Regions from separate parts of the Mesorhizobium sp. WSM4845 genome, predicted to be linked through region 2. Evidence: predicted binding sites of a transcription regulator. Region 2 holds the regulator's gene; the other holds the start of a gene.
What was found. Region 2 encodes LexA, which represses DNA repair genes until DNA is damaged. Its sites were predicted from a motif close to TGTTCNNNNTGTGTTCNG; they were not measured.
Positions count from the first base shown of each region.

Region 1: the regulator LexA is predicted to act here: its motif matches at 2,526-2,543, upstream of AC0L2C_RS21010 (DUF3072 domain-containing protein).

Region 1 covers NZ_JBVVQA010000019.1:18,251-22,555, forward strand. Annotated here, with positions in the region: gene AC0L2C_RS21000 (endonuclease/exonuclease/phosphatase family protein) at 1-517, opposite strand, end outside; gene AC0L2C_RS21005 (phospholipase D-like domain-containing protein) at 671-2,131, opposite strand; gene AC0L2C_RS21010 (DUF3072 domain-containing protein) at 2,273-2,491, opposite strand; gene AC0L2C_RS21015 (ATP-dependent DNA ligase) at 2,638-3,312, opposite strand; gene AC0L2C_RS21020 (helix-turn-helix domain-containing protein) at 3,791-4,305, opposite strand, start outside.
Region 2 covers NZ_JBVVQA010000005.1:239,270-243,574, reverse strand. Annotated here, with positions in the region: gene trpC (indole-3-glycerol phosphate synthase TrpC) at 1-11, shown strand, start outside; gene moaC (cyclic pyranopterin monophosphate synthase MoaC) at 78-575, shown strand; gene AC0L2C_RS08700 (molybdopterin molybdotransferase MoeA) at 575-1,780, shown strand; gene lexA (transcriptional repressor LexA) at 1,885-2,622, shown strand; gene AC0L2C_RS08690 (ComEC/Rec2 family competence protein) at 2,616-4,305, opposite strand, start outside.

The sequences.
Region 1 (4,305 bases), on a different contig from region 2:
CACGGGCCTGTTCGGAGCGCGATCGGCGCAGCAAGCCGAGATGGGCTGCGATAATGCGCAGAGTTCGTTTCTCGTCCAGATCGATTTCGGCAACCAGGGCTCCGCGCGGCTCCAGCCCCGGGAGCTTTATCTGATGGACATTGCGAACGATGCCCCGTTTGAAAAGCAGAACGTTGCCGTGCCAGCCGTGTCCTTTGCCGTTTCCGGACACCGGCACCGGCACCAGGCCTGTTTCCAATTCGAGACGCAGCAGATCCAGAAGGCCGGCACGATCTCCAAAGCGATTGTCCGCTTCCTGCAACGCAATGACATCCGGACCGATTTCCCGGATGACGCGAGCGATTCGTTCGGGATCGAACTTTCTGTCGACGCCCACGCATTTGTGAACGTTGTAAGATGCGACCAGAGTCCCCGCAGGGCGTGTCCCTTCGGACGGCGCAGCCTTCGCCTTCTGCTTCTTTCTGTCGCGAATGGATTTGAGCACACTTGCAGGAAAGCTCTGTCCAGTTCTTTGCATGAGTCTGCTGCTCGTCCTCACTACCTTCAAGACTTAGCTTTGTCTCACTCAAACAGGATCTGCAATCGCTGCTTCCTGCCCTGACGAGATGCGGCGCTCGAAAGGAGCGATGGCTGCGTCGCCCGAATTGCCCCGGGCAGAACGAGAAAGCCTCTAAAGGTAGGGCGATCCCAGCCACAACACTCGGTCGAACAGGCGGACGATGAATGGCCGGGCTCTCAAGGTTTCGATCGTTACAGACGTGGCTGAGGCGATTGCCGATCCGATCCGCGCATCAATCTCCGCGGCAAATCCTGCATCAAGAACCTCTACATCAATCTCAAAATTCAGCCGCAGGGACCGGGCATCAAGATTGGAGGAACCTATATAAGCCCAAACTCCATCGACCGACAGCAGCTTCGAATGATCGAACGAGCCCTGCGTGCGCCATACGCGGCAATAGTGCTTCAGGACCTGATCGAATTGCGCCGTCATCGCCCGGTCTACAAGGAAAAGATTGTTCATCGCCGGTACCACGATGTCGATCTCGACACCTCGCCTGGCCGCGGTCGTCAGCGCGCTGATCAGTTCCCGATCCGGCAGGAAATAGGGCGACATGATGCGGATCGATTTGCGGGCGACGGAAAATGCCCCGATCAGCAAGTTGTGGTTCGTTTCGATGCTGGCATCCGGCCCGGATGCAACCGCCCGCGCCAGCATCGGTTGACCGGGAGCCGCGGGAAACGTGGCCACTTGCCAAGTGTCGCCTTTCAGGAACTCGCCGCTCACGAAGCGCCAATCTTCGGCGGCAACCGAAAAAAGGTCGGCCACGACCGGCCCGGTGACCTGAAAATGCGTGTCCCTCGCGCTGGAGGAGCCGGCGAACTCGGCTGAGAATCCCTTTCGGATGTTCATCCCTCCGGTGAACGCAATCGTGCCATCGACGACCAGGATCTTCCGGTGCGTTCTGAGGTTGGCGTAGGGAAGACGCAGGCCCATGACAATGTTGCCGTTGAAGAGGTCTGCCGGGATTCCCGCCTCTCGCAGGCGCCCAAGAATGCTGGGGACGGAGTAACGCGCCCCGACGGCATCGATCAGCACGCGAACGCTGACACCCCGCTGGACGGCTCGCGCGAGAGATTCCACGAAAAGCCGCCCGACATCGTCATTGTCGAAGATGTAGGTCTCGAGAAGGACAGTGCGTTGAGCGCCGTCAATCGCTCGGCACATTGCGGCATAGGCCTCGTCACCTGTCTCCAATATCGCAATCGCGTTTCCCGAGGTCAGGGCACGCCGGGCCACCCTGTCGCCCAATGTCTTCAAGCCGGTGAAGCGTTGGCCGTACCGCTCGGCAATCAATTCCTCGGCGGCAAAGTTGCGCTCATGTTTTGCGGAAGCCGCCTCGCTGGAAGGGGGCCGCATGGCGCTGATCGTTGCACGACGAATGCGGTTTATGCCGGCAACGGCGTAGATGATCGCGCCGAGGAATGGCGACAGGAACATCACGCCGACCCAACCTGTGGCGGCGCGGACGTCTTCCTTCGTCATTATGGCGTGGACGATGCCGATGGCCGCCATCACCACCGAAATGATCGCGAGGACCTGGGGCCAATGAGTCATCAAGGTCTGCAACATCGCCAGGACTATCCAGCGAGCGGTTGCAGAACGCAATGCAACTCATCCCCGGGGTCAGACCACGGTAACAAACTGGACAGAGCCGCTGTCGGGTTCGATGGAACGGCCCCGTCGCCGGAGGCCAACAGCCACGAGCGGGCACTACAGGCCTAACTTCTCCCGGAGTGCATCGATGCGTTTAGAGGCTTCCGCCTTGCTGAGGCCGTCAGCATAGGCGTCAGGGTCGTCGGCCTGTTCGGCCAAAGTTTTCAAATAGGAGGCTTGTGCGGGGGTCATGGGATCATCTCCGCTGATCCAATCTTCCGGGTCCTTTTCGACATTTGCCGATGCCTCGATTTTTGGGTTGTGCCGGTCACCCATGATCAATCTCCCTTGATGATCACCACAATGAGAATGATCATGATTTGTTCCGCCAGATTGGTATGCGCGTCGCGTCCGCCCGCGTAGGCCTCAAATCGGTGAGGACGCCCGTGAGCAGCGATCAGGGCATTGGAACCGTGCCTGGCTCATAAACGACCCCCAACTCGGGAGTCGGCTTCTTCAAATTTTTTGGCCTTCAGCCATGTGCTCGACAGTCCGCTCCTGTAGCGGCTGTCGGCGCGCTTCGAGATAATTCCATTGAGCCCGATCTTCTCGACGGTGCGGAAGAGCGCCAGCGCGCTGCCCTCGAAATGCTCACTGTATTGGATCTTGCCGAGGCCAGGCTCAATCAGTTGCCACAGCGCCTGCTTGCGCTGCAGCAGCGGCAAGGAGCCTAGATCGTGGCCGTCGAGATGGAGGATATCGAACGCGACGAACACCAGCCGGCTCGGCTCGTTCCAGATCGCCACTTCCAGCGCAGGGCAATCGAAAGCGCTCTGCTCGCCGGGAACAATGACTTCGCCGTCGAGAATGGCAGTCCGGCATGGCAGATCGACGGCTAGTGCGATGGGCCAGTATTTCGTGGTCCAGTCGCGGCCGTTCTTGTTGTAAAGACGCTTACCGCCATTATCGATGATGATCTGGGTTCGATAGCCGTCGAGATTGGCCTCGTGGACCCAGCCCTCACCTTCAGGCGGCCGCTCGACCCGAGTCGGGATCTGCGGCGGAAGAAACTCCAGCCGGCCGCCAACGACCTTGGCACGCTTACTCAATGACGCCACCTTTGACCGCGCAGCGGCGGCTATCGGCACAGGCAGCACGACATCTCCCCAACATGATGCCTGCCACCTGTGCCGAGCCCCCGTCAAGCCGCCGAGCCCCCGCCAAGCATTGCAAGCATCTACGCACGAAGCCGATCTGTCGTTAGCTTTGCATCCTAATACTTATCCCGGCGTACATATCTTGCCCGGCGCGGCGCTCTTGCACCGTTCCCGACCGGCTAATTGCTGTCCGGGATCGCCGCCAGCCTACGCAGCCCTTTGCTGGTGAGATAATCCGGGCTAGAGCGGTTCGTCATTTCAAGGAACCGCAGAACCGCTCTATCTCTTTGTTTCTTGGCTTGGCAAACATACGACTCGCGCTCTCAACAAGTGTCTTATGCTGCGTAGTTGCAATGTATGCTCCGCTGTGATGCGCGGCGACATCGATGAACAGTCGGTTGATAAATCGGGGATCGGCTATAATTGATGGCGCGGTGAACGCGACACGAAAATATTCTGGTTCATCCCGATCTTGTACTCAGCTTCCGAGCGCTTTGAGCCAATGTTCAAAGGAAGAGGCCTCCTCGTGTCCGGCATGCGAAACGGAGTTGGCGGGGCGCGGTAACACCACGGAGCTTCGGACTTCGCGGGGGCTGTAGCCGAATTCCTTGCTAAAAGCTCGGCTGAAATTAGCCGCTGAACTAAACCCGACGGCTTCGGCAATATTAACAATGCGCCGGCTGTCCGCCGGATCGCTAAGCGCAACATGGGCTGCCAGAAGTCGGCGACTTTGTATGTAGTGGAGAACACCACCGCTCGGTTCGAACAACTGATAAAGACGCGTCCGCGAGACGCCGAGCGCCCGGCACATTGAATCCGGCGTCAGATGAGCCGCATCCAGATTGTTGTGGACGTATCGACGGGCTCGCTCCATCAGCGCGACACTCACCAATTGTTCGGTGGCCGCGGCATGTTCCGCCGGGGGCGAGAGGCAGGCAATGATCATGCTGCGGGTTGCGTGCACGATGCGGGGCAGATCGTCAACCGTGAGAC
Region 2 (4,305 bases):
ATGATGCATAGATACAAAGCGTCAGAGTGTAGTTTGTGCGTCCAAACGGACGCACGTCGCTCCAGGGTGACCTGACGATGTCGGCCGCCCTCACCCATCTTGGCGCGGAAGGCGAAGCCAATATGGTCGATGTCGGCGACAAGGCGGAGACGACCCGCACGGCAATCGCCGAAGGTCTTGTCTCGATGCGGCCCGAAACGCTGAAAATGATTCTCGACGGCGATGCCAAGAAGGGCGACGTGCTGGGCACGGCGCGCATCGCCGGCATCATGGCGGCCAAGAGGACGCATGAGCTGATCCCGCTCTGCCATCCGCTGCTGTTGACCAAGATATCGGTAGACATCGAACCTGACGCGAAGCTGCCCGGCCTGAAGGTCACGGCGCTGGCCCGTGTCACCGGCAAGACCGGCGTCGAGATGGAAGCGCTGACCGCCGTCTCGGTCGCCTGCCTGACCATCTATGATATGGCCAAGGCGGTCGATCGCGGCATGGCGATCTCCGGCATCAGGCTGGTGGAAAAGACCGGCGGCAAATCCGGCGACTACAAGGCGGATGCCCAGGGGGCAGGCCAATAATGGCGCTGCTTGCGGTCGCCGAGGCGCTCGAGCACCTGCTTGCGGATGCTGCGCCCTTGCAGGCTGAAAGCGTCGCCCTGATGGATGCCGCCGACCGCGTGCTGGCGGAGCCGCTCATGGCGCTCCGCACCCAGCCGCCATTCAACGCGTCGGCCATGGACGGCTATGCCGTGCGGGCCGACGATGTCGCGTCCGTGCCCGCGAGACTTTCGGTGATCGGCATAGCGCCGGCCGGACGAGGCTTTGCCGGAACAGTCGGCGCGGCGCAGGCCGTGCGCATCTTCACCGGCGCGCCGCTTCCCGGAGGCGCCGACACCATCGTCATCCAGGAGAATGTCCGCGACCTCGGCGGCGGCATGGTCGAAGTGACCGCGCCGACGGTTGAAGGCCGCAACATCCGCCGCCTCGGGCTCGATTTCTTGCAGGGCGACATGCTGCTGGAGAAAGGCCGCCTGCTTGATCCCGCGGCATTGTCGCTGGCGGCGTCGGCCAACCACCAGCAGGTCCGCGTGGTGAAACGGCCGCTGGTCGCCATCATCGCCACCGGCGACGAATTGCTGCCGCCGGGCAGCGACCTTGGCCCCGACCAGATCATCTCCTCCAATGCCTATGGCGTCGCCGCCGCGGCCCGCTCGGTTGGCGCCTGCGCACTCGATCTCGGCATCGCCCCCGACCGCAAGGAGGCGATCGCCGCGCTGGTGAAAAAAGCCGTCGCCGCAGGCGCGGACGTCATCGTTACGCTGGGCGGCGCCTCGGTCGGCGACCACGACCTCGTCCATGACGTGCTGACCGGCGAAGGCATGGCGCTCGATTTCTGGAAAATCGCCATGCGGCCCGGCAAGCCATTGATGTTCGGGCGGCTGGGCGCCATCCGCTGCATCGGCCTGCCCGGCAATCCGGTGGCCAGCCTGGTCTGCACGCAGCTCTTTCTGAAGCCGCTGCTGGCGCGGCTCGGCGGCCGCGCGTTTCGCCAGGACATGCGTCAGGCGCGGCTCGGCGCCGCCATGCCGGCCAACGATCTCAGGCAGGACTATGTACGCGCGGTGGTGAAGGAAGAAGCTGGCACGCTTGAGGCAACGCCGTTCAGTGTCCAGGATTCCTCGATGCTCAGAATGCTGGCCGACGCCAACGGATTGGTCGTGCGCGAGCCATTCGCTCCCGCGGCCGCAGCGGGCGCCGCCTGCAGCGTGCTGATGCTACGCTGAACAAAACGTCAACACATTCATTAAACTTTAAATGGTTGCGGAACACAACTGGAACAGATAGTGTTTGTTCTGGGTTTGTTTTTCTGATTCTGTTGGGGGTCGCGATGCTAACACGCAAACAACATGAACTGCTGATGTTCATCCACGAGCGACTGAAGGAAAGCGGCATTCCGCCCTCGTTCGACGAGATGAAGGAAGCGCTCGACCTCGCCTCCAAATCGGGGATCCACCGGCTGATCACGGCGCTGGAGGAACGCGGTTTCATTCGCCGCCTGCCCAACCGCGCCCGCGCGCTGGAGGTGCTGCGCCTGCCCGATTCGATCGCGCCGGGCCTCAATGCGGCGCGCAAATTCTCGCCGAGCGTCATTCAAGGCAGCCTTGGCCAGGGCGGCCTCGGACGCCAGATCAAGCCGGCGCCTTCGCGCATGCGTGCGGCCGGCAATGACGACGACGTCGTTGCCACCGTTTCCATACCGGTGATGGGCCGCATCGCTGCCGGTGTGCCGATCGACGCCATCCAGCACCAGACGCATTCGATCTCGGTGCCACCGGACATGATCACCGGCGGCACGCACTACGCGCTGGAGGTCAAGGGGGATTCGATGATCGAGGCCGGCATCTTCGACGGCGACACGGTTATCATCCGCAACGCCGACACCGCCCAGCCTGGCGAGATCATTGTCGCTCTGGTCGACGAGGAGGAAGCGACGCTGAAGCGATTCCGCCGCAAAGGTGCCTCGATCGCACTGGAAGCCGCCAATCCGGCCTACGAGACGCGCATCTTCGGGCCGGACCGGGTCAAGGTGCAGGGCAAGCTCGTCGGACTGATCCGGCGTTACTGAACGGCAGGCTTCTTGGGTTTCTCGGCCCTGCGGTATGGCGGCAGGCCCCTCGCCTCGCGCGAAAATCGCCGCTGCTCATGCCAAGGCCTGTATGGCTGTCTGACGGCAAAACGGATTTCTGCGCGCGTCTTCGCCGATAGCGGATCGAAGAAGACGGCGGCACTGCCCATGCGAGCGAGCTGCCGTTTGGTGACGACGAGAACCAGCGGGTTGCGGCAGAGTTTGTAATAGGCTGTGGCATCGTCGATGACGATCAAATCCGCAAAGGCACAGGCCGGCCGCGCGGTTTTGCGGTTGTCGGCGAGCGCGATGAGCGCGCCGGACGGATGCCGGGCCAGGCACAGGCCGGCAGTGCAGGTGAAAGGCGCTCCCGGCGGCAGGTCGGCCGGATCGGCGATGTCGAACCGCACATCTCCTTTTTCGAATGTCTCCGGCTCGACGATCGTTGTTGAAACCAGCGCATGTTTCCAGTTGTCGGTGGTGAATTCGTTCGAACGCATCCGGTTGACGGCAAGTTCGCCGCCGCCGATCGGCAGCGCCACCAGATGCGCATCCTCCGAGATCAGCACGTCGGGGGTGCGCGTCTCGGAAATCGTCAGCAGGCCGGCGAGCGCAAAGGGAAGTGCGGCAAGCCGCAGCCATGTCGTCGCCATCGTGGCGATGACTAAGGCGACCGTCACCAGCAGAACCGATTGCAACGAAATCAGGCCGACTGCATCGACGGGCGAACGCTCCGATATCCATCCCGAAATTGCAATCATCGCCGTCAGGCCCTTGCCCATCATGTAGAGGAAAGGGCCGTCGAGGCCGAAAGGCATTGCCAAGGCGCTGAGGACGGCCAGGAACATGACGATCGTGACGATCGGCATGACGGCCAGATTGGCGAACAGGCTGAGCGGCGAGACGCGCTGGAAGTGCCAGATGGCGAAGAGCGCGGTGGCGCTGCCGGCAATGATGGAGGTCATTGCGATGGTGCCTGCCCCGGCGACGAGCTTGCGCGTGACGAAAGCGACCGGTGACCGTCGCTGTCGCGGCGCCTTGGCCCTGTCGGCACGATAGTCGGACCAACCGGCATAGGCGCCCACGAGAGCCGCAGTCGCGGCGAACGACATCTGGAAGCTTGCGCCGACCACCTCGTGCGGCGACACGACGATAACGGCGATGGCCGAAATCGCCAGGTTGCGCATGGTGAGTGCCGCCCGGTCGAACAGCACGGCGACAAGCATTACCGCCAGCATGATGAAGCTGCGTTCAGCCGCGACCACGATACCGGAAAAGATCAGATAGGCAGCGATGGAGACGAGTGCGGCAGCAGCCGCATATTTTTTGACCGGCCGGCGCGACGAAAAGTCGGGAAACAGCGCAAAGGCGCCGCGCAGCAATCCCATGACGGTGCCGGCGACAAGCGCCATGTGCAGGCCGGAAATGGAGATGATGTGGTAGATGCCGGTGCGCCGCATCGATTCGTTTATCTCTTCGGGGATGCCGGCACGCACGCCGACGATCAGCGCAGCGGCAATCTCCCCCTCGGCACCACCGATGCTGTCCCTGATATGGTCGGCGATGGTTTCGCGCGCCTTCTCGATCGACGAAGAAAGGCGTGCGGTTAACGGTGCATCTTCGGAGACGACGATCTTTGGACTGCCGAGGAAAAAGCCACTGGCACCGATACCGGCGAAATAG